Regions from separate parts of the Mesorhizobium sp. B2-2-4 genome, predicted to be linked through region 1. Evidence: predicted binding sites of a transcription regulator. Region 1 holds the regulator's gene; each other region holds the start of a gene.

Region 1 (2,265 bases):
CGTGTCGCCGCTCAGCCTGTTCGCCAATCTTGCCGTCATGCCGATCGTTTCGGTCGTGATGTTCCTTGCGGTTGCCAGCGCGCTGCTGATGCCGTTCGGGTTCGATGGACCATCCCTTTATCTGATGGGCAAGGGACTGACCGCGATGATCGCCATATCAGGATGGATCTCGCAACGCTCGCCGGTCGACGCGGTCGGGTTGATTTCGCAGCAATCCGTCCTTCTGGTGGCGATCGCCCTGGTCATCGCGACGATGGCCACGACATGGCTGCGGCTGGCGGCACTTCCCTTCGCGCTCGCCGGCCTGTTGACCGTCTCGGACACGCGCACGCCGGACGTGCTGATTTCGGAGGATGCCCGCCTGGTGGCGTTGCCGATCGGCGGCGGCGAGCTCGCGATCAACCGGGCGCGCCCGAACGAATTCACCGTCGATAATTGGAAACGCGCGCTGAAGTCCGAAACCATCGTTGCGCCGGAACTGTTCGACAGCGGAGACCGACAGTTCGACATCTTCGATCCCGCGCAACTTCCGGCGGGAGCGCCTTTCTATTGCTTCACGGGCCTGTGCATGGCCCGGCATACCTCGGGGGCGATCATCGCGCAGGTGGAGGATCGCAAGGACGCCTGGAGGGCCTGCTCCTATGCGGATCTGATCGTCATCAACGACCCCGCGGGCTACGATCCCTGCCACAATCCGCTGGTTCTCGTCATCACCAAGCGGCAGCTCGCTCGCAAGGGAAGTGCCGCCGTCTTCTTCGACCAGCAATCGGCGACGGCACCGGCACGGGTCAGCTTTGCCGTCGACAGGCCATATCGGCCCTGGCACGAACAGCGGAAATTCTCACGCGAGGCAAGGGGACTGCCGCCTTACCGTAAACCCGAAAAGCCCACCGCCGACCCCGCTCAGTAGCGCCTGATCAGGCCGACCAGCTTGCCTTGCACCTTGACCCTGTCCGGTCCGAAAATACGTGTTTCATAGGCCGGATTGGCAGCCTCGAGCGCAATCGAAGCACCCTTTCGGCGGAAGCGCTTCAGCGTTGCTTCCTCCTCGTCCACCAGGGCCACGATGATCTCGCCGGGACTTGCGGTGTCGGCATTGCGGATGATGACCGTGTCGCCGTCGAAAATGCCGGCCTCGATCATCGAATCGCCCTTGACCTCCAGCGCATAGTGTTCGCCGCCCATGATCATGTCAGGCGGCACTGAAATGGAATGCGTCTGATGCTGGATGGCGTCGATCGGCACACCCGCTGCGATGCGACCCATGACCGGGATCGACACCGCTGAAACCGCGTCGTCGTCATTGCCGGCAGCGGGCAGACGCGAAGACGTCGCCGGCTTGATCTGCCGGCTAGGGCTGCTGCCCTGTCCGAGGCTGCCCTGGATGACGCTCGGGGAGAACTTCTTTGCCGCGTTAAGACCCGGCGCGATCGAGTCCGGCAGGCGCAGCACCTCCAGCGCGCGCGCCCGGTTGGGCAGGCGGCGAATGAAGCCGCGCTCCTCCAACGCCGTGATCAGCCGATGAATTCCCGACTTGGAGGCGAGGTCCAGCGCTTCCTTCATCTCGTCGAAGGACGGCGGAATGCCGCTTTCCTTCAGCCGTTCATGGATGAACATCAAGAGTTCATGTTGCTTGCGCGTGAGCATGGCGGCCCCCAAAGGCATTGCACGAAGGGTCTGGAACCAGAATCAGAAAACAAACCCAGAACAAACACTATCTGTTCCAGTTGTGTTCCGCAACCATTTAAAGTTTAATGAATTTGTTAAGGCGACGGAAACGAAATGCCCTCCCGCAGCCAGCATCCTGCCAGCGCGGTCCGTCGTCAATGCGCTCCCGGGCCCTTTGAAACTATTTTGGTTAATGGCCTGTGGCCCGACCGGTCTCCACTCTTGGCACAAGCCTGCAAGCTGGGTGACCGGCAGGTGCGGGGTGCGTTTGGGCGGATTAGAAACCCCTGCGGCTCGTGAACGAAACGAAACCAAAATGCCAACTTCCGCCGGAAAACGGCCAGACACCACCACTGGTCGCGACGGGCTGCGTTCGTTCGTTCGCTTGACGAAACCGTATAATAATGTACGGTTTTCGAAGAGGAACACCAATGACCACGCCGAAGCAGGCCGCGCGACGCGAACGGATAGAGGAGGCCGCCTATGCGGTGCTCCGGGAAGCCGGCTACAAGAGCGCCTCCCTGCTTGCTATCGCCAAGCGGGCATCGGCCTCGAACGAAACCCTCTACAACTGGTACGGCAACAAGCAGACCCTGT
Region 2 (2,265 bases), on a different contig from region 1:
TCAGGGCCGAACGCGGTCCCCAGCACGACCTTGTGCCCCGTGCCGGACTCGCCGACGAAGGTGCGTTCCTCGACCCATTTGATGCGTGCTTTCAACTGATATTCCTTCCACTCGGGATCACGGTCTGGCTTGCGCGACGCCGAAGACCACGTCGTGCATGATTCTGCCGGGCACCAGCGTAAAGACACCGGCACCCACCAGTGCAAAGATATACAACGCAATCATCGCCTTGCGGTGCTTGGCGACGCGGTGATTGCGTGCATGCCAGACCGCCAGCGGCACCGTGACCAGCACCAGGATCGACAAGAGATGGATCGGGCTGAAAGGGCCAATGAGCCGTATCTGCTGGATCCAGAAACTCGAGATGGCGACGGCCAGCATCAGCGCCGCCCAGAGATAGCCCATCGCGCGGTGGCGCAGCGTGCCTTTCGGCAGCGCCAGCTGCACGCCGCCTATCGCCAGCGCGGCAAAGGCCGCGAGCGCATGCCATGGGATCGGAGGACGTGCCGATAGGAGCGGTCCGAGCGACATCGCGCCCTCTCCTCAAATGCCCGTCACGCCGTGTCGATGCTCAGAACGGAATTTCGTCGTCCAGCTCGCGCGACGAACCGCCGCCGCCCTTGGGAGCACCGCCGCCACGATTGAAGCCTTCGTTCGGGCCGGACTGGCCAAAATCGGAACCACGGCTGCCGCCGCCGGAATAACCGCCGACCTGGCCGCCCTCGCCCTGGCCGCGCGCGTCGAGCATCTGCAGCTCGCCGCGGAACCTCTGCAGCACGACTTCCGTCGTGTATTTGTCGGCACCGGTCTGGTCTTGCCATTTGCGTGTCTGCAACTGGCCCTCGACATAAACCTTCATGCCCTTCTTCAGATACTGCTCGGCAACCTTGGCGATGCCCTCATTGAAGATGACGACATTGTGCCACTCGGTCTTTTCCTTGCGCTCGCCGGAATTCTTGTCGCGCCAGCTTTCCGATGTTGCGATGCGGATGTTGACGACCGGCTCGCCAGAATTCAGGCGGCGGATCTCCGGGTCCGCTCCGAGATTGCCGACCAGAATGACCTTATTGACGCTACCCGCCATGATACTTCTCCGCGCTCGTCCGAAACAAATTTTTGTCGCAGCACCTTACAGGTTGCGCACACCCGTTGCCTGCTGTGGCTGCCTTTTCCCACAAGGTTTTTGTTCTCTTTTCGTTCCTATATGCATCGCCGCTCATTGTCAAGGATTGGCAGCAATGCCCGAGCCGCCAGCTTCCTTTTATATGGGCCGCAAAAGACCGCTTGCCAAACCAATAAGTATCGACTTATGCTTTCACCATGATCGAAGCGGAAATTTTCCGGGCGCTGGCCGACCCCACCCGACGCGCCGTCTATGAACGCCTCGCCACCAGCGAGATGACGGTGTCGCAACTGCGCACCGGCATGACGGTGTCGCAGCCGGCTGTGTCGCAGCACCTGGCTGTGCTGCGCGGCGCAGGCTTGGTGGTCGAACGGCGGGCGGGCCGCAATGCCTATTACCGCGCCGATCCGCAAGGGCTCGACCCGCTGCTCGGCTGGATCGAACGCTACCGGACCTTCTGGCCCGAGCGCATCGAAAAACTGAAGACGGTTCTCAAGGACATGGACCAATGACGCACGCACCAGTGACCGGCGAAAGCCATGCGCGGACCGCCCCCGACGCGATCGAGTTCGAGTGCGATCTCCCCGAGCCGCCGGAAAAGGTATGGCGGGCGCTGACCGTGCCCGAATTGCTTGCGGCCTGGATGATGCCCAACGACATCAATCCTGAGATCGGCAGCAATTTCGCCTTTGCCGGGCCGGATGCGCCGATCGAATGCGAGATCCTCGATGCCGAGCCCGGAAAAAGGCTTCGCTATTCCTGGCGGGAACAGCCGCGGCCCGACGAGGAACGGAACCCGCTCGACAGCATCGTCACCTTCACGCTCGCCCGCACCGTTTCGGGCGGCACGCATCTGCATATTATCCATGAAGGCTTTGCCCGTGTGGCGACATCCGCCGCCAGGCCCATGGTGACCATGGCAGGTGTCGGCTGCCGGCTTTCATTCGCTGCGAGCGCCTCCGGCCGTACGGCCGCCGCCAATTCATTTTGCCTTCTGCAGCGCGCCGCTTGAGTGGCCGACACATGAGAAACGGAGAGAGACGATGACCGGTTTTGCCAATCTGGTGCCGATGGTGATCGAGCAATCGAGCCGCGGCGAGCGCGCCTTCGACATTTTCTCGCGGCTGCTGCGCGAGCGCATC
Region 3 (2,265 bases), on a different contig from region 1:
GCTTGTCGTTGAGCTGCGCCGGCAGGTCGGTGAACCACTGGTCGGCCTTGCGGATCGACTGTTCGGTCACTTCGCCGATGTGCTTGCCGGCGATCTTCACCGCCAGCGCTTCCGGCTTCAGCCTGTAGCCACGACAGGCCGGGCAGGGGGTGGCCGACATGAAGCGCTCGATTTCCTCGCGCATCCAGGCGGATTCGGTCTCTTTCCAGCGCCGCTCGAGGTTGGGGATGACGCCCTCGAAGGTCTTGGTCGTTTTGTAGGAGCGCAGGCCGTCATCATACTGGAAGGTGATCTCGCGCTCGCCGGTGCCGCGCAGGATGGCTTCCTGGGCTTCCCTGCTCAAATCCTTGAACTTGTCGCCGAGCTTGAAGCCGTAAGCCTTGCCGAGCGCCTCCAGCGTCTGCACGTAGTAGGGCGAAGTCGATTTCGCCCATGGGCTGACGGCGCCATCGCGCAGCGAGACGTTCTCGTCGGGAACGACCAGATTGGGATCGATGGCGCGCTGGCTGCCCAGCCCGTCGCAGGTCGGGCAGGCGCCGAACGGGTTGTTGAACGAGAACAGCCTGGGCTCGATCTCGGGAATGGTGAAACCGGAGACCGGACAGGCGAATTTTTCCGAGAACAGGATGCGCTCATGCGTCTCGTTCTTCGACTTGTTGACCGAATCCTCGCCCGTCTGACTGGCATCGAGCGGCTTATCGGCGAACTCCGCCACCGCCAGCCCCTCCGCGAGCTTCAGCGCGGTCTCCATGGAATCGGCAAGGCGCGTTGCGAGGTCGCCACGCACGACGATGCGGTCCACGACCACGTCGATGTCGTGCTTGTATTTCTTGTCGAGTGGCGGCACATCAGCGATCTCATAGAAGACGCCGTCGACCTTGACGCGCTGAAATCCCTTTTTCTGCAGCTCGAGCAATTCCTTGCGGTACTCGCCTTTGCGGCCGCGCACGATCGGCGCCAGGATGAACAGGCGCGTGCCTTCCTCGACCGCCAGCACGCGATCGACCATCTGCGACACCGTCTGGCTCTCGATCGGCAGTCCGGTGGCGGGCGAATAGGGTACGCCGACACGCGCGAACAGAAGCCGCATGTAGTCGTATATCTCGGTGACGGTGCCGACCGTCGAGCGCGGGTTCTTCGAAGTGGTCTTCTGCTCGATGGAGATGGCCGGCGAAAGGCCGTCGATCTGGTCGACATCCGGCTTCTGCATCATTTCGAGGAATTGCCGCGCATAGGCCGACAGGCTCTCGACATAGCGGCGCTGGCCTTCGGCATAGATGGTGTCGAAGGCAAGCGACGATTTGCCGGAGCCCGACAGGCCCGTCATGACGATCAGGCTGTCACGCGGCAGGTCGAGATCGACATTCTTCAGATTGTGTTCGCGCGCCCCGCGAATGGAAAGATATTTATGGTCGGCCATTGCCGGTCGCCGCCTCAGATCTGGAATTTGTGGGATCGGCGGGTTTTCCCCGGCCGTCCCCTATGTAGGTATTTTTGCCGCCGCGTCGAGAGACGCCACAATTCTCGACCAAGTCGTTTAACCGTCTTTCGCACGAACGGGCAAGCGGAAAGAACAAAGACCGAACACGCTCCTGACAAAAGCGGTGGAGCAGGCGGCGTGGTTCCCATCAGGGGATATCTCGCTCGATCACATTTTTTCCGATCGGACATCGAGCGGTTGACGTCCCTGGCTGAGGGGAGCAGACTCCACACGTCAATGAAGCCGGCTGTCTTTCGATGGCCTCGCCGCCCAAAGGCGGTCTGCGAGACGCCGCGGGCTATTGCGATCAGTGCTTCTGACGACGATTGTCGCAATGGACACAGGAGTGGAGCATGACGCCACCGGACAGTCCCTTGAGGCTCCAGCAGTGACTGGAGCCGCGGCAGGCATGAATGCCAGGGAGACGCGAGCGCCTTCCGACGTGACCCTGCCGGATGCACCAAAATCAGAGACTACTGGTCGGATCGTCGGCTGAACGCCGCGAAGCATCCGAAATCGAAAGCCGGTAAAACATTCCCGGCGAAAGATTGGATTATAGATCCAGAAAAGCCCCGTCCGTTTGCTAAAAGCACGGCGGGGCTGCTCTTTTGGGGGAACGCGCAGGTACTGACGGCCCCGACATGTCAGCTACCGCGGCGGTTTGATCCCGCCGGCGCCGACATCGACCGTGATGCTGCCGGAAATCCTGACATCGGTATCGCCGATCTTGAACCGGCCGTTGCCGTTGGCGGGGAAGGCGTCATCGGGTTCGGGCTGCGGGGCCG

The links. The regulator LexA, encoded in region 1, represses DNA repair genes until DNA is damaged. The targets are predictions, from matches to a motif close to TGTTCNNNNTGTGTTCNG.
Region 2: the regulator LexA is predicted to act here: its motif matches at 1,185-1,202, upstream of FJ959_RS27640 (single-stranded DNA-binding protein).
Region 3: the regulator LexA is predicted to act here: its motif matches at 1,570-1,587, upstream of uvrA (excinuclease ABC subunit UvrA).

What each region holds. Positions count from the first base shown of each region.
Region 1 is NZ_VFWB01000011.1:166,533-168,797, reverse strand. Features, by position in the region: gene FJ959_RS25760 (ComEC/Rec2 family competence protein) at 1-910, shown strand, start outside; gene lexA (transcriptional repressor LexA) at 904-1,647, opposite strand; gene FJ959_RS25750 (TetR/AcrR family transcriptional regulator C-terminal domain-containing protein) at 2,100-2,265, shown strand, end outside.
Region 2 is NZ_VFWB01000014.1:72,747-75,011, reverse strand. Features, by position in the region: gene FJ959_RS27650 (OsmC family protein) at 1-95, opposite strand, end outside; gene FJ959_RS27645 (DUF2306 domain-containing protein) at 118-531, opposite strand; gene FJ959_RS27640 (single-stranded DNA-binding protein) at 572-1,084, opposite strand; gene FJ959_RS27635 (metalloregulator ArsR/SmtB family transcription factor) at 1,321-1,635, shown strand; gene FJ959_RS27630 (SRPBCC domain-containing protein) at 1,632-2,135, shown strand; gene FJ959_RS27625 (ATP-dependent Clp protease proteolytic subunit) at 2,167-2,265, shown strand, end outside.
Region 3 is NZ_VFWB01000014.1:69,734-71,998, forward strand. Features, by position in the region: gene uvrA (excinuclease ABC subunit UvrA) at 1-1,420, opposite strand, end outside; gene FJ959_RS27620 (hypothetical protein) at 2,129-2,265, opposite strand, start outside.